Occultella kanbiaonis: one gene and its partner. The protein of the gene in region 2 interacts with the protein of the main gene of each other region in a pairwise test. Links are inferred from orthologs where the notes say so. Each region holds a gene or a part of one and is shown on either strand. Other genes may lie near its edges.

The links.
Region 1: the proteins of GKS42_RS09945 (region 2) and ctaD interact in binary tests that used the Escherichia coli proteins (3 or more experiments, as listed by UniProt). The link is inferred for Occultella kanbiaonis from one-to-one orthologs.

Annotation. Positions count from the first base shown.
Region 1 is NZ_CP046175.1:3,033,289-3,044,693, reverse strand. The notes cover bases 4,483-7,482. They hold ctaD (aa3-type cytochrome oxidase subunit I), read left to right. Parts: upstream 4,483-5,088; coding sequence 5,089-6,876; downstream 6,877-7,482. Other genes in these bases: GKS42_RS13985 (cytochrome c oxidase subunit 4), read left to right, coding at 6,873-7,313; ctaC (aa3-type cytochrome oxidase subunit II), read left to right, coding at 4,483-5,089. In the rest of the region: GKS42_RS14020 (DUF3043 domain-containing protein), read right to left, coding at 1-526; GKS42_RS14015 (DJ-1/PfpI family protein), read right to left, coding at 566-1,159; GKS42_RS14010 (glycerate kinase), read left to right, coding at 1,128-2,462; iron-sulfur cluster insertion protein ErpA, read left to right, coding at 2,581-2,934; GKS42_RS26935 (FKBP-type peptidyl-prolyl cis-trans isomerase), read left to right, coding at 3,037-4,005; more of ctaC, read left to right, coding at 4,154-4,482; GKS42_RS13980 (superoxide dismutase), read right to left, coding at 7,537-8,160; qcrB (cytochrome bc1 complex cytochrome b subunit), read right to left, coding at 8,296-9,981; qcrA (cytochrome bc1 complex Rieske iron-sulfur subunit), read right to left, coding at 9,978-11,018; qcrC (cytochrome bc1 complex diheme cytochrome c subunit), read right to left, coding at 11,015-11,405. UniProt on the Escherichia coli protein: Cytochrome bo(3) ubiquinol oxidase is the terminal enzyme in the aerobic respiratory chain of E.coli that predominates when cells are grown at high aeration.
Region 2 is NZ_CP046175.1:2,155,168-2,166,481, forward strand. Bases 4,127-7,035 are described here. They hold GKS42_RS09945 (aminotransferase class I/II-fold pyridoxal phosphate-dependent enzyme), read right to left. Parts: upstream 6,269-7,035; coding sequence 4,985-6,268; downstream 4,127-4,984. Other genes in these bases: GKS42_RS09935 (YqaA family protein), read left to right, coding at 4,127-4,432; GKS42_RS09940 (pyridoxamine 5'-phosphate oxidase family protein), read right to left, coding at 4,471-4,950; GKS42_RS09950 (endo alpha-1,4 polygalactosaminidase), read right to left, coding at 6,287-7,035. In the rest of the region: lspA (signal peptidase II), read left to right, coding at 1-228; GKS42_RS09910 (RluA family pseudouridine synthase), read left to right, coding at 239-1,147; GKS42_RS09915 (GNAT family N-acetyltransferase), read left to right, coding at 1,144-1,641; redox-sensitive transcriptional activator SoxR, read right to left, coding at 1,628-2,095; GKS42_RS09925 (MFS transporter), read left to right, coding at 2,145-3,596; GKS42_RS09930 (hypothetical protein), read right to left, coding at 3,663-3,875; more of GKS42_RS09935, read left to right, coding at 3,959-4,126; more of GKS42_RS09950, read right to left, coding at 7,036-7,114; dnaE (DNA polymerase III subunit alpha), read left to right, coding at 7,269-10,814; GKS42_RS09960 (cupin domain-containing protein), read right to left, coding at 10,833-11,177; GKS42_RS09965 (RNA-binding S4 domain-containing protein), read right to left, coding at 11,248-11,314. UniProt on the Escherichia coli protein: Shows aminotransferase activity with methionine and histidine as substrates, and to a lesser extent also with phenylalanine.

The DNA of each region.
Region 1 (11,405 bases), 880 kb from region 2 along the record:
GCATGACCGTATACATCATGGTCCGCTTGGCGCGGTCCTCACCGAACTTCTCGCGCAGCTGGCGGCGCACCCGGAACGCGGCGATCAGGGCGTCGACCAGTGCGATCGCGACGATCGCGTACAGCGCGAGGATCGCTGTGACGCCGATCGCGGCCCAGCTCGCGTTGAACGTGGAGATCAGCAGGATGACCACGATCGCGCCGGACAGCGGCAGGAACAGCTCGCCGAGGCTGAACCGGGCGTCGATGTAGTCACGCACGTACCGGCGCACCGGGCCGCGGTGCTGGGCGGGGAGGTCCTCCTCCTTGCCCGTGATCATCGCCTCGTTCATCCGGGCGCGGGCGGCGTTCATCTTCTCGCGCTCGGCCCGGCGGGCGGCGCCGCGGTCCGTCGGCACGAGGGGACGCTTGTTGGCGGCCTCAGCGACCTTCCGTCTGGGCGTGGGCCGTCCCTTACCGGATGGAGGCGCCTCGATCTCTTCAACGATGGGGGCTTCCTCGTCCTTCTTGCGTCCGAACACGATCATGAGTTTAGTCGAGGCGGACAGGTGCCACTGCCGACGTGGTCACGGCCCCGGGTCGAAGGTGAGGGTCCCGCGTATCAGGGCGGCCATCGGTGCCCCCTCGTACCGCTCGACGACGGCGAGGGCCAGGTCGATCCCGTGCACACCACCGGTGCAGGTGAGCAGGTCGCCGTCGTCCAGGGTGGTCGCGCCGACGTCCAGCAGCGCGCTCGGCTCGAGCCCGAGCAGCGTCCGCCGGGAGTCCGGGTGCGCGGCGACCGCCCGGCCGGCCAACAGCCCCGCGGCGGCCAGCGCGAGACTCCCGCTGCCGACGCCGACCAGCAGGGCCGTGCCCGGCCGGGTCCGCCGCAACCAGGCCAGGTGCTCGCGGTCGCGGGTGAGGCGACGCACCCCCGGCCCGCCGGGATGGATCAGCACGTGCATGGTGCCGGCGTCGTCGGCATCCCCGGCCGGCACCAGGTGCAGGCCGGTCGAGGACCGCACCGGCAGCCCGTCGTGGGAGAACAGGATCACGTCCGGACGCAGCGCACTGCGCGCACCCCACGTGCTGAGCACCCGGTGCGGGCCGACCACGTCCAGTTCGTCCACGCCGTCGAAGACCAGGATGCCCACCCGGATCGGTGAGGCCGTCGTCACGGACCCGATGATCCCACCAACCGTGGCCGGCGCCCAGTGGGGCCAGGTGGGTATCCGCACCTGGGAGACTGACCGGGTGCGCGTCGTGATCGCCCCCGACCATTTCGGTGGCCCGTTGAGTTCCCGGGTGGCCACGGCCGCCCTCGCCCAGGGTTGGACCGAGCGGGGGCACGAGGTGGTCGGGGTGCCGATGAGCGACGGCGGAGCCGGCCTGGTCGAGGCCGTCCACGCCGCTCGGGGCGGGGACCTGGTGGCCCTCACCCTGCCGGGCGCGGTCGGGGTCGCGGACCGACCGGCGACCGTGCTGCACGTGCCCGGCCGCAGCGGCGGCACCGCCTACGCCGAGGCCTCCGTGGCGCTCGACGGCGTGGGCACCGCCGCGGACCCGCTGACCCTCGCGCGCGGCGGCTCGAGCGCCGCCGCCGCGGACCTGCTCGTGGGTGCGTTGGGCACGGGCGCGCGCCGCGTGGTGCTGGGCGTGGGCGCCGTCGCGGTGCACGACGGCGGAGCAGGCTTCCTGAGTCGGCTCACCGACCTGGTGGGGGAGTCGGGCGGCGCCGCGCCCACCGAGGGCGCCGCTCTCGGGGCGCGGCTGCCCGCGCTGCGCCGCGCCCTGGCCGGTACCGAGATCGTCGTGGCCGCGGCCACGGACATCCCGCTCCTCGGCCTGCACGGCGCCGGGGCCTCCCTGAGTGAACGACCCGGCATCGACGCGGCCGACGCCCAGGCGATCGAACGGGACGTGGCCGCGTTCGCCGCCGACCTCGAGGAGGCCGCGGCCCGTGCCGCCGATGGTGCGGCCACGCGCGGCTCCGGCGCCGGGAGCGACCTGCTCGCAGGTGCGCGTGCACATGCGGGCCATCGGCATGCGGAGCGGCCCGCGCCGGCCCGCCGGGCCACGTACTCCGGGGCCGGAGGCGGGCTCGCGTTCGCCCTGGCCCTGCTCGGGGCACGGGTCCTCGCCGGCTCGGACGTGGTGGCGACCGAGGTCGGCCTCGACGACCGGATCGCCGACGCGGATCTCGTCGTGACCGGCACGGCCGTCCTCGACGGTGACGCCCTCCACGAAGGGGTTCCGGCCGCCGTCGGCAGCCGTGCCATGACGCACGGCCTGCCCGTGGTGGCGATCGCCCACGAGGTCCATGTGAACCGGCGCGAGCTCGCCCGGGTCGGCATCAGCGCCGCGTACCCCGTTCTTGACACGCCGCTGTCGCCGACGGGCGGAACCGAGGTCGACAGGACCGACGCACTGTCCGCGCTGCGGGCGCGCGGGGACCGGGTGGCCCGCTCCTGGGGCAGGTGACGTACTCTGGTCTGGACGCCATGAGCGGACGCGGGAACAACTTCGCCCGATCGGTGCGTTACCACTGAGGAGAATGCCGGCGACCGTGTCCGGCGGGCACACCACATCGGAGATGACGATGACCGAGACCACCACCGAGACCCTCGAGCACGAGGTCGCCCTGACCGACTTCGCCGCGTCCAAGGTGAAGTCGCTGCTGTCCCAGGAGGACCGCGACGACCTGCGCCTGCGCGTGGCCGTGCAGCCCGGCGGCTGTTCCGGCCTGATCTACCAGCTCTACTTCGACGACCGCTACCTCGACGGCGACGCCGTCCGGGACTTCGAGGGCGTCGAGGTCATCGTCGACAAGATGAGCGTGCCCTACCTCACCGGCGCCACCATCGACTTCGCGGACACGATCGAGAAGCAGGGCTTCACGATCGACAACCCGAACGCCGGCGGCTCCTGCGCATGCGGCGACTCGTTCCACTGAGCCGCCCCCGGAACTAACGGCTGCGCCCCTCGTCCGCAGCGGACGAGGGGCGCAGCCGTCTGCTGTCCCCGACCCGACCAACTACGAATCGAGCCCATCCACGTGAGTCTGTCCCGCCGCCGTCCCCTTCCGCTCCTGATCGCCGGTGCCACGGCGGCCGCCCTGCTCCTCGCGGGCTGCTCCGGCGGCGACGACGACGGCGGCGACCCCACGCCGTCGCAGTCCGAGAGCGGCGGCGCCGAGGTCACCGAGGGTAGCGAGGGCATGCCGCAGGCCTCGGGGCAGTTCGGCGAGTCCCCGAACTTCACGTTCCCCGACAGCGCTCCGCCCGAAGGCCTGCAGGTCGACGTCCTCTCGGAGGGCGACGGACCCGTGGTGGAGCCGAACGCCGTCGTGACCGCGAACTACTACGGCATCGTCTGGGGCTCCGACACCCAGTTCGACGACTCCTACAGCCGCGGCGCCCCGAGCATGTTCGGGCTCACCCAGGTGGTCCAGGGCTGGACCGACGGGATCCCCGGCCATGCCGTGGGCTCCAGGCTGCTGATCAGCATCCCGCCGGACCTGGGCTACGGGCCGCAGGGCGGGAACCCGGACGCGGGCATCGGCGCGGAGGACACCATCGTGTTCATCATCGACCTGGTCGAGACGTATAACCCGGGCGACGCCGGCCAGGCCGACGCGGAGCCCACGCCGGAGGCGGCCGACGCTCCGGTCGTCATCGACGGCGCACTGGGGGAGCCGGTGACGTTCACGATCGCCGAGGGGGCGGCCGAGCCGACCGAGCTGACCGTCATCGTCCTGGCCACCGGCACCGGTGAGCCCGTGGCGAGCCAGCAGAGCGTCGCCGTCGCGTACGCGTTCTCGTACTGGGACGGCAGCGGGACCGGCTCCAGCTGGGGCTGGGACGGCGCGGACCCGGAGGGCCCGTTCTCGGCGTTCGCCGGCCAGGGCACGATCGTGGACGCCACCCTGGACGTGCCGGTGGGCTCACGGGTGCTGGTGCTGGCACCGGCGACCGAACAGGCTCCGGCGAGCGCCGCTGTCATCGACGTGCTCGGCACCGCCTGAGCGACGATCTCGACGGACGCCCCCGGAATCCGACCCTGGGGCGTCCATCCGAGCGGGTCCTGACGCACGCACCGGCCCGTTGGGGATAGGGTGGGCGAGGCTGGTGAGAACTTCGTGACGGACACCCTGAAGGTGTCCAAAAAACCTAGTGATCACGCGGCCGAACTTGCAGATCGTTGTGACGTCGGAAGGCTTGAAGATCGTGTCATCGCCCTCTTCTCGACACCCGAAACGCCGCGCTGCGGCGCTCGGCGTGGTCGGGCTCGTTACCGCCGCAGTTCTGGGTGGTTGCTCCGCCGAGCAGGTGGGTCGCGGTTGGATGCCGACGGTCCCCGGCATGACCGAGCACACCGACGACGTCGTCGCGTTGTGGACCGGTTCCTGGATCGCCGCGCTCATCATCGGCGTGCTCGTGTGGGGGCTGCTCATCTGGTGCGTGATCGTCTACCGCAAGCGCAAGGACGACAACCGCCTGCCCGTGCAGCTGCGCTACCACCTACCGCTGGAGTTGCTCTACACCTTCGTTCCGATCGTCATGGTCGGCGTGCTGTTCTACTACACGGCAACCCTGCAGGAGGAGATCACCGACACCTCCGCGGAGGCCGACGTCCACATCGAGGTGTACGGACGGCAGTGGTCCTGGGACTTCAACTACCAGGACGCCGACGTGTGGGACTCCGGTGAGCCGGCCGCGCTGGACCTCAGCGACATGGCCGTGACAGAGGAACTGCCCACGCTGTACCTGCCCGTCGACCAGACGGTCGAGTTCACGATCCGCAGCCGCGACGTGGCGCACTCGTTCTGGGTGCCGGCGTTCCTGTACAAGATCGACATGCTGCCCGGCGAGGTGAACACCTTCCAGGTGACCCCGGGCGTCGAGGGCGAGTGGCTCGGCAAGTGCGCCGAGCTGTGCGGCCAGTACCACGGCTACATGCTGTTCAACGTGGCCGTCGTCTCCCAGGCGGAGTTCGACGCGCACATGGCCGAGCTGGAGGAGGCCGGCCAGACCGGCCAGCTGGGTCCGGAGTACGACCGGCAGAACCCGGCGAACCTGACCGGCGCCGAAGAAGGAGCTGACCACTGATGGCCACCATCGAGGACACGCCGCAGGCGCACGTCGAGACGGTGCCGGGCCTTCCCCCTGAGCGTCAGAAGCTCGGTCGGACCGTCATCAAGTGGGTCACGTCCACCGACCACAAGACGATCGGGTACCTGTACCTGATCACCTCCTTCATCTTCTTCTGCATCGGCGGCGTGCTCGCGCTGCTGATCCGGGCCGAACTGTTCGAGCCGGGCGTGCAGATCGTCAGCAGCGCCGAGCAGTACAACCAGTTGTTCACGATGCACGGCACGATCATGCTGCTGCTGTTCGCGACGCCGCTGTTCGTCGGGTTCGGCAACGTCCTGGTGCCGCTCCAGATCGGTGCCCCGGACGTGGCGTTCCCGCGGCTGAACATGTTCGCGTACTGGCTGTTCCTGTTCGGCGGGATCATCGCCTGCGCCGGCTTCCTCACCCCGAAGGGTGCGGCGAGCTTCGGCTGGTTCGCATACGCGCCGTTGTCGAACGCGACCTATTCCGACGGCCTCGGTGGTGACCTATGGGTCATGGGTCTGGCGATGACCGGTTTCGGCACGATCTTCGGGTCGGTCAACTTCATCACCACGATCCTGTGCATGCGGGCCCCGGGCATGACGATGTTCCGGATGCCCATCTTCACCTGGAACATCCTGCTCACCTCGGTGCTCGCGCTGATGGCGTTCCCGATCCTCGCCGCCGCCCTGTTCGGGCTCGGCGCCGACCGGATCCTCGGCTCCCAGATCTTCGCCGCCGAGAACGGTGGGGCCATGCTCTGGCAACACCTGTTCTGGTTCTTCGGACACCCGGAGGTCTACATCATCGCGTTGCCGTTCTTCGGCATCGTCTCGGAGATCCTGCCGGTGTTCTCCCGCAAGCCGATCTTCGGCTACAAGGGCCTCATCTTCGCCACCATCTCGATCGCCGGCCTGTCAGTGACCGTGTGGGCCCACCACATGTTCTCCACCGGCCAGGTGCTGCTGCCCTTCTTCTCCGTGATGACGATGGCGATCGCGGTGCCCACCGGTGTGAAGTTCTTCAACTGGATCGGCACGATGTGGCGCGGGAAACTCACGTTCCAGTCGCCGATGCTGTGGTCCATCGGGTTCCTCGCCACATTCCTCTTCGGTGGCCTCACCGGCGTGATCCTGGCCAGCCCACCGCTGGACTTCCACGTCACCGACACGTACTTCGTGGTGGCGCACTTCCACTACGTCGTGTTCGGCACCGTGGTGTTCGCGATGTTCGCCGGGTTCTACTTCTGGTGGCCGAAGTTCACCGGCAGGATGCTGGACGACAAGCTCGGCAAGCTCCACTTCTGGCTGTTGTTCATCGGCTTCCACGGCACCTTCCTGATCCAGCACTGGCTCGGCGTGCTCGGGATGCAGCGCCGGGTCCCGGACTACCTGCCCGAGCCCGACTTCGTGCTGTTCAACCAGATCTCCACGGTCTCCTCGGTGCTGCTGGCGCTGTCGACGCTGCCGTTCCTGTGGAACGTCTACAAGACCTGGCGGCACGCGCCGCTGGTCACGGTCGACGACCCGTGGGGCTACGGCGCCTCGCTCGAGTGGGCCACCTCCAGCCCGCCCCCGCGGCACAACTTCACGTCCCTGCCCCGGATCCGGTCCGAGCGTCCCGCCTTCGACCTGCACCACCCGGAGGTCGCCGCGCTCGATCACGCGGAACCGGACAAGGACATCCTCGATCAGATCTACGGCAACGCCGAGATGGCCGGCCACAAGGCCCAGGTCGACGAGCGAGCAGCCCGGCAGCGGCAGGAAGGGACGGACAAGTGAGCAGGGGTCACACGCCCAAGAGTGCCAAGAAGAACTCCCCGCTCGGGGTGGAGAAGTGGTTCTTCCTCCTCGGCTTGGTCTTCTTCGTGCCGGTCTTCCTGCTGTACGGACTCTGGTCCCACTGGGAGCCGATCGGTTCGATGGCCCTCGGTCTGATCATTGGCATGTGGGGCATGGTCGGTGTCTATCTGTGGCGCGTCGGGTCGCGGATCGACGAACGCCCCGAGGACGACCCGTACGCCGAGGTCACGGCCGACTCCGACTACGGTGTGTTCTCCCCGTGGAGCTGGTGGCCGCTCGTGCTCGGGATCGCCGCTGCCCTGGTGTTCCTCGGCGTGGCCGTCGGCTGGTGGCTGGCCGGTATCGGAGTGGCACTGGGCGTCATCGGCCTCGTCGGCCAGGTCCTGGAGTTCAGTCGCGGACAGCACGCCCACTGAGCGGCGCCTGAGCCCACGTTCGCCGAAGGGTCCGTACCGAGATCGGTACGGACCCTTTCGCATGCTACAGAGACAAGGGGAGCCCGGGGTGCGCAGCGGGACACCCGCGATCCACCTGGTGCAGCTCGGCGAAGGCCGCGTCCCTCGCCGACGCACAATGCCGAAGCGGGCCCACACCGGATCTCTCCGGTGTGGGCCCGCCGTTACGTGCCTGCGCTGAACGTCAGGGGACGATCAGACCCGCCGTCTGGGTGCGCGCGCGCTCGAAGCGGGCGGCCACGTCCTGCCAGTTGGCGATGTTCCAGAACGCCTTGACGTAGTCCGCCTTGACGTTGAGGTAGTCCAGGTAGAAGGCGTGCTCCCACATGTCCAGCAGCAGCAGCGGGATGATCCCGACCGGGATGTTGCCCTGCTGGTCGAAGAGCTGGAAGATCGCGAGCCGCTGGCCGATGCTGTCCCAGGCGAGCACAGACCAGCCGGACCCCTGGATCGCATTGGCGTTCGCAGCGAACTGCGCCTGGAAGGCCTCGAAGGAACCGAACTGGTCCTTGATCGCCTCGGCGAGCTCGCCGTCGGGCTGCCCACCGCCCTCGGGGGAGAGGTTGTTCCAGAACACGGTGTGGTTGGTGTGGCCACCGAGGTGGAACGCGAGGTTCTTCTCGTGCAGGTTGACCGCGGCGAAGTCGTTCTTCTCGCGTGCCTCGGCGAGCTTGTCCAGCGCGGCGTTCGCACCGGTCACATAGGCGGCGTGGTGCTTGTCGTGGTGCAGCTCCATGATCTTGCCCGAGATGTGGGGCTCAAGAGCGGCGTAGTCGTACGGCAGGTCAGGAAGCGTGTACTGAGCCATGTGGTCCTCCCGGTCGGTGCGGCGCAGTGATTCCGTGCCGCGGTTTATCACCGCGGCCCCGGGAAGGGGCCGCGGGACGTTGTCAGCATCAGACCCGTCGTCGAGCGGCGGGTCTCCTCCACCGTATCCCGAAGGTCAGTGGCTACGCGCTTCGAGCTCGTGGACGTCCCGACCCTCGGACGCGGGCAGTTCGTCGTGCGCGCCGGTGGCGTGCGCCGCGGCCAGTTCGGCTGGGGTGACGGGCTCGACCCGGTCCTCGTAGAAGAAGCGGGAGAGCTTCTGCCGGCGCAGCTCCTTGGCGTGCCCTGGGCGACGGACGCCGTTGGCGTCCTCGGCGGGCTCGATCTCGAGGGGACGCTCCCGCTGCGGGCCGACCAGCACCCACCGCTCGAACTCGTCCAGGGGCTGGTGCACCTCCGCGTACTCGCCGGAGGCGAACCGGACCACGCGGCCGGTCTCGTGGCCGTGCAGGACCAGTTCGCGGTCCTTGCGCTGCAGACCGAAGCAGACTCGCTTCGTCACGATGAACGCGACCACCGGGAGGACGAAGAACAGCACCCGGAACGCCCACGTGATCGCATTCAGGGACAGGCTGAAGTGCGTGGCGATGAGGTCGTTCGAACCGGCCCCGAGAAGCACGAAGAACGCGCTGAGCACGGCCACGATGATGGCGGTGCGCGTCGGTGCGTTGCGCGGCCGGTCGAGCACGTGGTGCTCGCCGGTGTCCTTGGTGACGAGGTTGTGGATGAACGGGTACGCCCCGAGGATCGTGAAGAGCAGGCCGGGCACCACCACGGCCGGGATCAGGACGTTGAGCGAGAGTGTGAAGCCGCCGATGACCACCTCCCAGCCGGGCATCAGCCGCAGCGACCCCTCGAGGAAGAGCATGTACCAGTCCGGCTGGGCACCGGCGCCCACCAGGGCGGGGTCGAACGGGCCGTAGTTCCAGACGTTGTTGATGCTCATCGTCGCGCCCATGAGGCCGAGGATGCCGAACACGATGAAGAAGAAGCCGCCGGCCTTGGCCACGTAGATCGGGAACAGCGGGAAGCCGACCACGTTCTTGTCCGTGCGACCGGGGCCCGGGTACTGGGTGTGCTTGTGCCAGAACACCAGGAACAGGTGCACGGCCACGAGCGCGAGGATCAGCCCGGGGATGAACAGGATGTGCAGGGCATACATGCGCGGGATGACGTCCATGCCCGGGAACTCGCCGCCGAACACCATGAAGCTCAGGTAGGAGCCGATGATCGGGATGGACCGGACCACACCGTCGGTGATGCGCAGGCCGTTGCCGGAGAGCACGTCGTCCGGGAGCGAGTAGCCGGTGAGGCCGGCCAGCAGGCTCGTGATCAGCATCAGGAAGCCGACCAGGTAGTTCAGTTCCCGTGGCTTGCGGAACGCACCCGTGAACAGGATGCGGAGCATGTGGATCACCATGGCGCCGACGAAGATCAGCGCGGACCAGTGGTGCAGCTGGCGCATGAAGAGGCCGCCACGCACATGGAACGAGAGGTTCAGCGTGGATGCGAACGCCTCGGACATCGGCTGGCCCTGCATCGTCACCGGGAGGGCGTCGTGCGGGTAGTGGATCTCGTTCATGCTCGGCACGAAGAACATCGTGAGGAACGTGCCCGAGATGATCAGCACGATGAAGCTGTACAGCGCGATCTCACCGAGCAGGAACGACCAGTGGTCGGGGAAGAGCTTGCGGCCCAGTCCCTTGAACATCTTGGAGATGCCGAGACGGGTGTCGAGGAAGTCCGCCGTTGCGGCGATCTTCGGGTCCACCTTGGGGCCGGAGGCCAGGTCGGTGGTCATCGTTCACGCTCCCAGAAACTCGGGCCGACGGGTTCGTCGAAGTCACGCTGCGCCACCAGGTAGCCGTTCTCGTCGACGTCGATCGGCAACTGGGGCAGTGCCCGCCCCGCGGGTCCGAAGACCACCTTGGCCTCGTCGGTCACATCGAACGTGGACTGGTGGCACGGGCAGAGCAGGTGGTGGGTCTCACGCTCGTACAGCGCCACGGGGCAGCCGACGTGCGTGCAGATCTTCGAGTACGCCACGATGCCGTCATAGGACCAGCTGGCGCGCTCCTCGGTCTCCTTCAGGTCCTGCGGGTCCACGCGGACCAGGAGGACGACGGCCTTGGCCTTCTCGTCCAGGTAGTCCGGGTGCTCCGGCAGATTCCACGGCATCACGTGGAAGAGGCTCCCGATGGTCACGTCGGAGGCCTTGATGCGGCGGTTGGTCGGGTCCGTGGCGAGGTAGATGCGGTCGCCGTTGGCAGCGGGCGCCCACGCGGTCCGCTTGAACCTCGAGATGTCCCAGTCACCACCGAGGTTGCCGATCAGCGGCACCAGGAACGGCAGCGGCGCGAGGGCGAGGGCACCACCCAGGGCGCCCTTGATGAGCGGGCGGCGGGCGATGTCGGTGTCCTTGGCGCCCTCGTTGAACATCTCGATCGCCGTGCTCCGCGTCTGCGCGTCTCCGGCGATCTCGTGCCGCTCCTCGACCTTGTCATGGTCGTTCATGAGCGACTTGGCCCAGTGGATCGCGGCGGTCCCGATGCCGAGCATGCCGAGCCCGAGTCCGAGCCCGATGATCAGGGTCGACAGGCGGGTGTTGCCGACGCTGCCGCTCTCTGCGTCGACCGGGATGGCGAAGTAGCCGACGATGGCGGCGATGCTGGCCAGCACGGAGACGGTGAACAGGAGGAGGACGAGACGCTCTGAGCGCTTCGCGGCCTTCGGGTCCTCATCGCCGAGGCGAGGCCGGTGCGGGGGCAGTCCCGGGTTCGGGAACTTGTCCGGGTGCTCGGTGAGCTCGGTGGAGTGGTCGGACTGCTCGATACTCATGAGGAGCGCGCTCCGATCCACACTGCGGCCCCGATCAGGAGGCCGAATCCGACGAGGAACGCCCAGACGCCCTCGGACACGGAGCCGAGCGAGCCGAGGCTGAAGCCACCGGGGTTGGGCTCCCGCTGGGCCATCAGGTAGGCGATGATGTTGCGCTTGTCCTCTTCGTTGAGGTTCGCGTTGTTGAACACGGGCATCGACTGCGGGCCGGTGATCATGGCCTCGTAGATCTCGATGGGCGTGCTCTCGTCCAGTGCCGGCGCGTACTTGCCGTTGCTGAGGGCGCCACCGGCACCGACGAAGTTGTGGCACATCGCGCAGTTGGTCCGGAAGAGTTGCATGCCCTCCGCCGCGTTGCCGAGCTCGGGGTCGACGACGTCCTCACCG
Region 2 (11,314 bases):
CGCGGGCTCAGCGTGGACGGTCGCCGGCTGGCCCCGGCCGGGCACGGGTACGAGGAGACCAGGGGGGCGGAGGCGGCAGACGTCGCGGACGCGACCGGGGACGTCGACCCCGAGGAGAAGACGGCCGCCGTCGACGAGGAGGCGAGCGCCGCCGTCGGGCCGGAGGAGACCGCGCCCGAGCAGAACCGGGACGGCCCCACCACCGCCAACGGCACCGACCGTGGCTGACACACGCTCCATGCCGGTCCCGGACGGGCTGGCCGGGGAACGGGTGGACACCGCGCTCGCCCGGCTGCTCGGGCTCAGCCGCACCCGCGCCGCCGAGCTGGCCGCGAACGGTGACGTGCTGTTGGACGGTCGTCCGCTCGGCAAGTCCGACAGGCTCGTCGCGGGCGGCTGGCTCGAGGTCACCCTCGCGGACCTCGCCCCCACTCCGACCACGCCGCCGGAGCCGGTGCCGGGGATGGCGATCCGCTACGACGACGACGACGTGGTGGTCGTGGACAAGCCGGTCGGCGTCGCCGCGCACCCGAGCCCGGGCTGGAGCGGGCCGACGGTCGTCGGCGGGCTCGCCGCGGCGGGCTACCGGATCTCCACGTCGGGGGCGCCGGAGCGCCAGGGCGTCGTGCACCGGCTCGACGTCGGCACGTCCGGGCTGATGGTCGTCGCCAAGAGCGAGCGGGCCTACACCGTGCTCAAGCGGGCGTTCAAGGAGCGCACCGTCGAGAAGGTCTACCACGCGGTGGTGCAGGGGCACCCGGACCCGTCGACCGGCACGATCGACGCTCCGATCGGACGGCACCCCACGCTCGACTACAAGTGGGCCGTGGTCGCCGACGGCAAGGACAGCGTCACCCACTACGAGACCCTCGAGGCGATGCGGCGGGCCTCGCTCCTGGAGGTCCACCTGGAGACCGGGCGGACCCACCAGATCCGGGTGCACATGAGTGCCGTGCACCACCCGTGCGTGGGGGATCTGACCTACGGCGCCGATCCGACGATCGCCCAGGAGCTCGGGCTGACCCGCCAGTGGCTGCACGCCATGCGGCTCGGCTTCCACCACCCGGGCACGGGCGACTGGCTCGAGGTCACCAGCTCCTACCCCGAGGACCTCACGGTCGCGCTGGAGAGGCTGCAGGGGCCATGAGGGTGCTCCGCATCGATGCTGCCCGCCCCGGCTACGCGGCCGGCCTGGCCCGCGTGCACGCGATCCGGTTCGAGGTGTTCGTCGGCGAGCAGGGCGTGCGCGAGGACGAGGAGCTCGACGACCTCGACGCCCGGCCCGGCACGGCGCACGTGCTCGTCACCGACGATCCCGAGGACGTCACCGGTGCCGCGGACCTCGGCACCGCGCGGCTGCTCGCCGACCCCGCGCACCCGGGCGTGGTGCACGCGACCCGGGTCGCGGTGCGGGGCAGTGCCCGACGGCGGGGCGTGGGCCGGGTGCTCATGGCCGCCCTCGAGGAGATCGCCCTGGCCGAGTACACGGCCGGGGAGCCCGCGTCGGTCCGGGTCGAGCTGTCCGCGCAGGAGACCGCCATGCCGTTCTACCGTTCGCTCGGGTACGAGATCGGCGCCGACCGCTACCTGGACGCCCGGATCTGGCACCGCGACGCCGTCAAGGTGCTCACGACGTCGTGACGTCGTCCCAGCGGCGCGGTCCGGTGCCGGTCGCGCCGAGGGTGTCCGAGGGGTTCTGCAGGGTGCAGGTGCGCAGGCTCAGGCAGCCGCAGCCGATGCAGCCGGTCAGGTCGTCACGGAGGTGCTCGAGTGCCGCGATCCGCTCGTCGAGCTCGCTGCGCCACATCCGGGACAGTCGGGCCCAGTCGGCCTTGGTGGGGGTCCGGCCGGCCGGCAACGAGTCGAGCGCCAGACGGATCCGGGCGAGTGGGACCCCGACCCGTTGGGACACCCGGATGAACGCGACCCTTCGCAGCGTGTCCCGCCGGTACCGGCGTTGGTTGCCGGCGGTACGCTCGGCGCTGATCAGCCCCTCCCGTTCGTAGAAGTGCAACGCCGACGGCGCAACACCACTGCGCGCGGAGAGCTCACCGACCGTCAGCACGTGCGTCTTCCCACCTTCGATCCTGGGCATGTGTCAACTCCTTGACCTGAACCTAGGTTGAGACTCTAGCCTGATGATCATGACCGCTCCCGTGGCCGCTGAGCCACCACTGTCCGTCCTCGGACCCGGGCTGCGCTGGATCAGCATCGGCATGTGCGCCCTGGTGTTCCTCGCGGCGTTCGAGTCGCTCGCCGTGACCACGGTGATGCCCGGCATCAGCGCGGCCCTTGATGGTGCCTCGCTGTACGCCCTCGCGTTCTCCGGACCGTTGGCGGTCGGCATCATCGGGATGGTCATCGCGGGGCAGTGGTCGGACCGGACCGGGCCGCGGGGTCCGCTGCTCGCCTCGCTCGCGCTGTTCGTGATCGGCCTCGGGATCGCCGGGTTCGCCACCTCGATGGAGGTGCTGGTCGCCGGGCGCCTGCTGCACGGACTCGGTGGTGGGGCGATCACGGTGTCCCTGTTCGTGATGGTCGCCCGCATCTACCCGCCCGAGCTGCACGCCCGGATCTTCGCCGGATTCGCCGCGGCGTGGGTGGTGCCGTCACTGGTCGGGCCGTTCTTCGGCGGCCTGGTCGCCGAGAACCTCGGCTGGCCCTGGGTGTTCCACGGCGTGATCCTGCTCGTCGTGCCGGCCGTCATCATGCTCCGACCGGCATTGCGCCGGCTCGCCGCGGACGTACCCGGCGCGGCGCCGTGGCGCCTCGGCACGGTCGCCTGGGCGGCGCTCGTCGCGGCGGGAGTGCTCACCGTCGACCTGACCTCAGGCACCGGGACCCCGGCGGGCTGGATCGCAGCGGCGGCCGCTCTCGTGGTGGTGCTGATCGCGCTGCGCCCGCTGCTGCCCGCCGGTGCCCTCCGTGCGCGGCGCGGCCTGCCCGCCGTCATCACCCTGCGGGGATTCCTGTCCGGTGCGTTCGTCGGTGCCCAGGTCTACCTGCCCTACCTGCTCACGGACGTCCACCACGTGACTCCGGTGCTGGCGGGCTTCGGCCTCACCTTCGGCGGACTGGCGTGGGCGCTCGCATCCCAGATCCACGGCCGGGTTGCCACCCGGGTCAGCGACCGGGGCGTCCTGCGCCTTGGCACGAGCCTGGTGCTCTTCGCCATCGCCGCCTCGACGCTCACGAGCGTGCTGGCGGCGCCGGCGCTGGCGACCGTGGCCGTGTGGACGTTCGCGGGTGCCGGCATGGGACTGGCCTACCCGCGGATCTCCACGATGACGCTGGCGCTGTCCTCCGACACCGATCGCGGCTTCAACAGTTCCGCCCTGACGATCGCCGACTCCATCGGTGGTGCGGTCGCCCTGGCCGGTACGGGCGTGGTGTTCGGTGCCCTCACCGACGGCCCGACGGCGTTCGCTCCGTTCAGCGGCGTGTTCGCCCTGGCCACGCTGTTCGCCCTGGCCGCGGCCCTTCTCGTCCGCCGCGCCACCCGGTCCCGTCGGGCCGGGCACCCCGCCGCGGAGCCCGGCGCATCGCGCGCCGACGCGGCCGGTGGCGACTCAGATGGCGTCACCGTGGCCGCCTGATCCGTCGAGCGCGAGGTTGTTGGCCCCTGCAGCGAGCTCGAGGACAACGATGTCGCGTTCGGCGGCCTACAGGTAGCCGGTCTCGGGGTCGATCTGACCGAGGAATCCGCGGATCTCGGTCTCCAGTACCCGCGGCTCGAGTACTGCGACCGTGTTGCTGCCGATGCTGAAGCCGTAGCCGGGGTTCGGGCCGCTCAGCCAGGTGAGGTGGTAGGTGCCGGCCTGACGCCGCACCTCGAACCGCTCGCCGTCGACCACGACGATCTCGATCCCGGACACGGCACACCTACCCTTCGGCCCCGCGAACGGGTGGGCCGGTCGCACCGACCATCATCGCACCCCGGCCGGGTAGGGTTCGCGGCGTGCTGGAACTCGCCGCGGCCTTCGGCTATTGCCTGCTCTCGGCGATCGTGATCGTGCTGCCCGCCGAGGTGTACCTGCTGGCGGTGGCACTGGTCTCGGACGTGCCGGCCGTGTGGCTGGCGCTCGCCGGCGCCGTCGGGCAGGTCGCCGGGAAGATGCTCTACTACCTACTCGGCCGCGGCGTGCTCGACCTCGCCCACCTGCGCAAGCGGTCGACGGCGAAGGGCCGCTGGGTGGATGGCATGGACCGGGTCGAGGCCTGGTGCCGCCGCCACGTCTGGGGTCCCAGCCTGGTCACCGCCGTCAGCGCGTTCGCCGGCGTGCCCCCGTACGCACTGGTCAGCGTCCTGGCCGGCACGGTGCGGATGCGCTGGTGGCTGTTCGCCCTGATCTCCGTGGCCGGGCGCTGGCTGCGCTTCTGGGCCGTGATGACGGTGCCGCACCTGTTGCCGGACACCCTGTTCGGGATCTGAAGCGGCACGAGGGGCCTCGTCCATGCCGGTCGCCGCGCTCACGCCGTCGGCGCGCGCCCCCTGGCCATCTCGGTGTCGCGCATCTCGAGCAGCGAGCAGCCGACGCCGTACGTCACGAAGTCACCGGCCGGCCGCACCCCGACGCCGATCAGGGCGCCCCGCTCCGCGCCGCCGAGCTCCAGCCCGCGGAGCAGCTTCTCCCGCGCGCCCGGCGGCATCTGCGTGGCCGGGAGGATCTGCGCGACGCCGGCGAACGTGACGGTCGCGGCGGGGATCTGGACCCAGGGCACGAACGGAATGCGTTTCGGGATCGGAACCGTCGCCGACACCTCGGGGTTCGCCGCCAGATGCTTGGCCTTCCACTCCTGTGTGTTCGTCGTGAACCACAGCACCCGCTCGACGACGCACGGCATGACCCCGGCCGTCCGCGCCATCCCGCGCGCCGAGACCATCCCGATCACCATGAAGTTCTGCTTCTCGAGGACACGCCACACGTCGTCCGTGCTCAGCTCGACCATCGGGTGCCTCCTCAGGCCCGGGCGGTGTCAGGTCTCACGCTAGTCCTCTGAGCATCCGCAGGCGTCGGACCGCCTCGGTGAGCACCTCGGTCGACTTCACGAACGTGAACCGCACGGTCGTGGCCAGCGCGAGATCGGCGTCGGAGCCGGCCCTGGTGAACGCACTCGTCGGCACTCCGACGACGCCGGCCAGGCTGGGCAGCTCACGGCACAGGTCCACGCCGGTCTCGATGCCTGTCGGCGCGAGCGAGCCGGCGAGCAGGTCGGCGGCGTCGGCGATCACGAAGTAGGTGCCCTGGGGCCGGACCACGGTGAATCCGGCGTCGGTCAGGCCCTCGGTGAGCAGGTCGCGGCGCCGTTGCAGGGACGTCGCCAGGTCGCGCACCCAGGTGGAGTCCGGGCCGCTGCCGGTCTCCAGGTCGAGCGCGGTGGCGATCGCCGGCTGGAACGGCGCCCCACTGACGTAGGTGAGGAACTGCTTGACGGCGCGGACGGCGTCGACGAGCCCCGCCGGCCCGCTCACCCAGCCGATCTTCCAGCCGGTCAGGGAGAACGTCTTGCCGGACGAGGAGATCGTCAGGGTGCGCTCGGCCATGCCGGGCAGGGTCGCGATCGGGACGTGGACGGCGCCGTCGTAGGTGAGGTGCTCGTAGACCTCGTCGGTGACCACGACGGCGTCGTACCGGGCGGCGAGGCGGGCGATCTCGGTGAGCTCGGTGCGGTTCAGCACGGCGCCGGTCGGGTTGTGCGGGGAGTTGAGCAGCACCACCCGGGTGGCCGAGGTGAACGCGGCCCGCAGGGCGGTCAGGTCCAGCCGGAAGCCGTCGGCGGGGTCGGTGCCGGGGCGCAGCGGGGCGCTCGTGTGCGTGGCGCCGGCCAGGGCGATCACCGCGGCGTAGGAGTCGTAGAACGGCTCGAGGGTGAGGACCTCGTCACCGGGACCGGCGAGCGCGAGCACCGCGGCCGCAATCGCCTCGGTGGCACCGGCGGTGACCAGGATCTCGGTGTCCGGGTCAAGGGCGATCCCGTAGTGGCGGTCCTGGTGGGCGGCGATCGCCTCACGCAGGACCCGGATCCCCGGTCCCGGCGGGTACTGGTTGTGCCCGGCCGCGATGGCTGCCGTGGCGGCTGCCTTGACGGTCTCGGGCCCGTCGGCGTCGGGGAAGCCCTGGCCGAGGTTCAGCGAGCCGGTGCTCGCGGCGAGGGCGGACATCTCCGCGAAGATGGTGGGCCGCGGTGCGCCGGTGGCGCCGAGCAGTCCCGTGGCTGCGGCCACCTCGCGCCAGCGCCCACGCGGCAGCGCGCTCAGTTCAGCCATTCGGTGACAATAGCGGCCTCACTCACAGCCCGCCCGCCAATCGTCGAGGTCGCGGTGCTTCAGGATCAGCGAGAACCCGGACAGGGCGGGATCGTCGCAGAACTCGGCGAAGTCACCGGAGCCGGTGCGGTCGGTGTACTCGATCGCGAACACCGGCCGTCCCGCGTCGAGATACCGGCTCAGGTCCGCGCACCACCCGTCCGCCGCGCAGTCCTCGGTGACGGCGAAGTCGAAGGAGTCGACGAGGTCGCCCACGAGGTCGGGTGCGTTCTTCTGCCCGACGGCGAGTCCCCGCTCGTGCGCGGCGCTCGCCCACCACAGGGCGTAGGTGACGGCGTCCGCCCGGGTCAGGTCGAAGCCGGTCTCGGTGTCGTAGGAGTCGATGTTGTCCGGGTCGACGGCGTCGAAGCCCGCCGCGGCGCACGCGTCCAGCCGTGCCTCCATCAGCGGCGCGAGCAGATCCAGGCGGCGGATGTCCAGGAAGCGCTCCCCGTCCCAGCCCGGGTACGCCGCCCCGATCACCTCGGCGGGGAACTCGTCGGCATCGTCGCGCCAGTCCTCCCAGGCGCCCGCGTTGACGTAGCAGATCGTCCGTGCCCCGGCCCCCGAGAGAGCGGCGACCTGCTCGGGCGAGGTGTCCGCGCCGTCGAGGTCGTAGACGGCCACGCCGTCGAGGAGCTCGACGCCGGCCGCCGGCTCGGCGGCCAGCACGATCTGCCAGTTCGCGCCGGCCTCGGGGGACCACCGCTGCGGCGCGCCCCCCGCGCATCCGACGCACCCCGCGGCGAGGGCGAGCACGAGGGCGACGGGTGCCACCCGCCGTCGGCCCCCGCCCGTCCCCACCACGGGATCAGGGTACGGCCGGCGCCGGGGCCGGGGACCCGCCGTCGGGCCCTGACTCGGCCCGGACCGAGACACGCCGGGCGGGACACGCCGGGCCCGGTCGGGCTCGCCGGACACCCTCCCCACAGTGTCCCCGGCTCGACCTAGAATCGCCTGCATGTCCGACGACTTCGTGCACCTCCACGTCCACACCGAGTACTCGATGTTGGACGGGGCGGCGCGGGTGGACGACCTGTTCAAGGAGGCGCAGCGCCTCGGCCAGTCGGCGGTCGCGACCACGGACCACGGGTACTTGTTCGGCGCCTACGACTTCTGGTCGAAGGCCCGCAAGTACGGCATCAAGCCGATCATCGGCGTGGAGGCGTACGTCACCCCGGGCACGTCCCGGTTCGACAAGACCCGCGTCCGCTGGGGCGACGCGAGCCAGGCGGGCGACGACGTCTCCGCGCGTGGTGCGTACACGCACATGACGCTCCTCTCGCGGACCACGCAGGGCATGCACAACCTGTTCCGGATGAGCTCGCTGGCCTCGCTCGAGGGGCAGCTCGGCAAGTGGCCCCGGATGGACCGGGACCTGCTGTCAACGTACGCCGAAGGCCTGATCGCGACCAGTGGCTGCGCGTCCGGGGAGATCCAGACCCGGCTGCGCCTGGGGCAGCGCGAGGAGGCGATCCGGGCAGCGGGGGAGTTGCAGGACATCTTCGGCAAGGAGAACTTCTACATCGAGATCATGGATCACGGTCTCGACATCGAACGCCGCACGCTCGCCGACCTGATCGAGATCGCCAAGGAGATCGGTGCGCCGCTGCTGGCCACCAACGACCTGCACTACACGAAGGAGGAGGACGCCCACGCCCATGAGGCCCTCCTGTGTGTGCAGTCCGGAGCCACGCTGGACGAGCCCACGTACGAGCAGGGCGGCAAGCGGTTCGCGTTCGGGGGCCAGGGGTACTACCTGAAGTCCGCAGCGCAGATGCGCGAGCTGTTCCGGGACTACCCGGAGGCGTGCGACAACACGCTGCTCGTGGCCGAGCAGTGCGACGTGACGTTCACCGAGCAGGTCGGCAAGTACATGCCGCACTTCCCGGTGCCCGAGGGTGAGGACGAGATCTCCACCTTCGTGAAGTCCGTGGAGGTCGGCCTGCACAAGAGGTTCGGCGAGACCGTCCCGGAGGAGGTCCGCAAGCAGGCCGAGTACGAGATCGACATCATCACCTCCAAGGGCTACGCCGGCTACTACCTGGTGGTCGCGGACTTCATCAACTGGGCCAAGGACAACGGCATCCGCGTCGGGCCGGGCCGTGGCTCCGGCGCCGGGTCGATGGCGGCGTACGCGATGAGCATCACCGAGCTCGACCCGCTGAAGAACGGGCTGATCTTCGAGCGGTTCCTCAACCCCGAGCGGATGTCCCTGCCGGACTTCGACATCGACTTCGACGAGCGTCGCCGCAGCGAGGTCATCAAGTACGTGTCCGACACCTACGGCGAGGACAAGGTCGCCTACATCGTCACGTACGGCACCATCAAGGCCAAGCAGGCCCTCAAAGACTCCTCACGGGTGCTCGGCTACCCGTTCGGGATGGGGGAGAAGCTCACCAAGGCGATGCCGCCGGCCGTGATGGGCAAGGACGTCACGCTCTCGGGCATCTACAACCCGGACGACAAGCGCTACGCGGAGGCGGACGAGTTCCGCAAGGTCGTCGAGATCGACCCGGACGCCCAGCGGGTGCTCGAGACGGCCCGCGGCCTGGAGAACCTGAAGCGGCAGTGGGGCGTGCACGCGGCGGGCGTCATCATCGCCAGCGAGCCCCTGATCGACATCATCCCGATCATGCGCCGCGAGCAGGACGGCGCCATCATCACCCAGATCGACTTCCCGGCCGGGGAGGACCTCGGCCTGGTGAAGATGGACTTCCTCGGGCTGCGCAACCTGACCATCCTCGACGACGCACTCGAGAACATCGTCGTCAACGGCAAGGAGCCGGTGGTGGTCGAGGACCTGCCGCTGGACGACCGCCCGACGTACACCCTGCTCAGCCGCGGGGACACCCTCGGCGTGTTCCAGCTCGACGGCGGCGGCATGCGGTCGCTGCTGCGGCTGATGCGGCCGGACAACTTCGAGGACATCTCCGCCGTCGGCGCCCTGTACCGGCCCGGCCCGATGGGCGCGAACTCGCACACGAACTACGCCCTGCGCAAGAACGGCCAGCAGGACATCACCCCGATCCACCCCGAGCTGGCCGAACCGCTCGAGGAGGTCCTCGGCACCACCCATGGCCTGATCGTCTATCAGGAGCAGGTGATGGCGATCGCCCAGCACCTGGCCGGGTACACGCTCGGGCAGGCCGACCTGCTCCGGCGGGCCATGGGCAAGAAGAAGCGCGAGGTGCTGGACGCCGAGTTCGACAAGTTCAGTTCCGGGATGCGCGAGGGCGGCTACTCCGCGAACGCGATCAAGACCCTGTGGGACGTGCTCGTCCCGTTCTCCGACTACGCGTTCAACAAGGCGCACTCGGCCGCGTACGGACTGGTCTCCTACTGGACCGCCTACCTCAAGGCGAACTACCCGACCGAGTACATGGCCGCCCTGCTCACCTCGACGCGGGACGACAAGGACAAGTCGGCGCTCTACCTGAACGAGTGCCGCCGGATGCGCATCACGGTGCTGCCACCGGACGTGAACGCCTCCGCGGCCACGTTCACCCCGGTCGGTACGGACATCCGGTTCGGCCTCGCCGCCGTGCGCAACGTCGGTGCGAACGTGGTTGCCGCGATCGCCGCCGCCCGCGAGGAGAAGGGGGACTTCACCTCCTTCACGGACTTCCTCGAGAAGGTGCCTGCGGTGGTCTGCAACAAGCGGACCATCGAGTCCCTGATCAAGGCCGGGGCGTTCGACTCCCTCGGCCACACCCGCCGCGCGCTGCTGATGGTGCACGAGCAGGCCGTGGACTCGGTGATCGGGGTCAAGCGCAAGGAGGCAGAGGGGCAGTTCGACCTGTTCGCCTCCCTGGGTGGCGGGGACGGCGACGGCGGAGGTTTCGCCGTGGAGGTCCCCGACCTTCCCGAGTGGGACAAGAAGCAGAAGCTCGCCTTCGAGCGGGAGATGCTCGGCCTGTACGTGTCCGACCACCCGCTCTCCGGCATCGAGCACGTGCTCACCCAGTCGGCGGACGTCTCGATCGCGACGCTCAATGCGGACGAGGCGCGCCCGGACGGGTCCACCGTGACGATCGCCGGGCTGATCACGTCCCTGCAGCGCAAGATGTCCAAGCAGGGCAACGCGTGGGCCGCGGTCACGATCGAGGACATGGAGGGCTCGGTCGAGGTCATGTTCTTCGGTGAGACGTATCTGGCCTACTCGACGATCCTCGCCGAGGACCAGGTGGTGGTGCTGCGCGGGCGGGTCCGGCGCCGGGACGAGGCCATGCAGCTGCAGGCCATGGAGGTGTCCATCCCGGACGTGTCCGTGGGTGACGACGCGCCGATGATGCTGTCCATCCCGACGAACCGGTGCACCACGCCGGTGGTGGAGCAGCTCCGCGACATCCTGTCCACGCACCCCGGGGTCACCGAGGTGCACGTGAAGCTCACCTCACCGGGCCGGGCCACCGTGCTCCGGCTCGAGGACGGGCTGCGGGTGGAGCGGACCCCGGCGCTGTACGGCGACCTGAAGGCGTTGCTCGGGCCAAGCTGCCTGGTCTAGCGGACCGGGGGCCGCCGCTCACTCGAGCCAGGTCGTCACGAACCGTTCGTTGGCGTGGATGTGGATCGCCTCGTACCCGTGCGGGCCGGTCCGGAACGTGTGCGGGGTGTCCGCAGGGGCCACCAGGATCTGGCCGGCGTGGCCCTCCACCTCGGCGTCGCCGATCCGGAACGTGGCCGAGCCACGGCGGATCAGGAACGTCTCCGCGTACGGATGCTGATGCAGGCGGGGGCCGACGCCGGCGCGGGTGGTGGACTCGAGGATCAGCGAGATCCGGGCACCGCCGGGCAGCTCCTCGTAGTTCTCGGCCCAGTCCTCGCCGTCGGCGCGGCCATCGGCCCGGTTGATCACGAGCGTGTCCATCACCTCACGCTAACGCCGGGTCGCGGCGACCACCAGGGCCGCGGTCGGCCGGGCCCGGCGAGCCACGCGCTCAGGCGGGCCTGACCACCCGGAGCCGCCGGACGCCGTCGGGCAGGTCCACCTCGACGACGTCACCG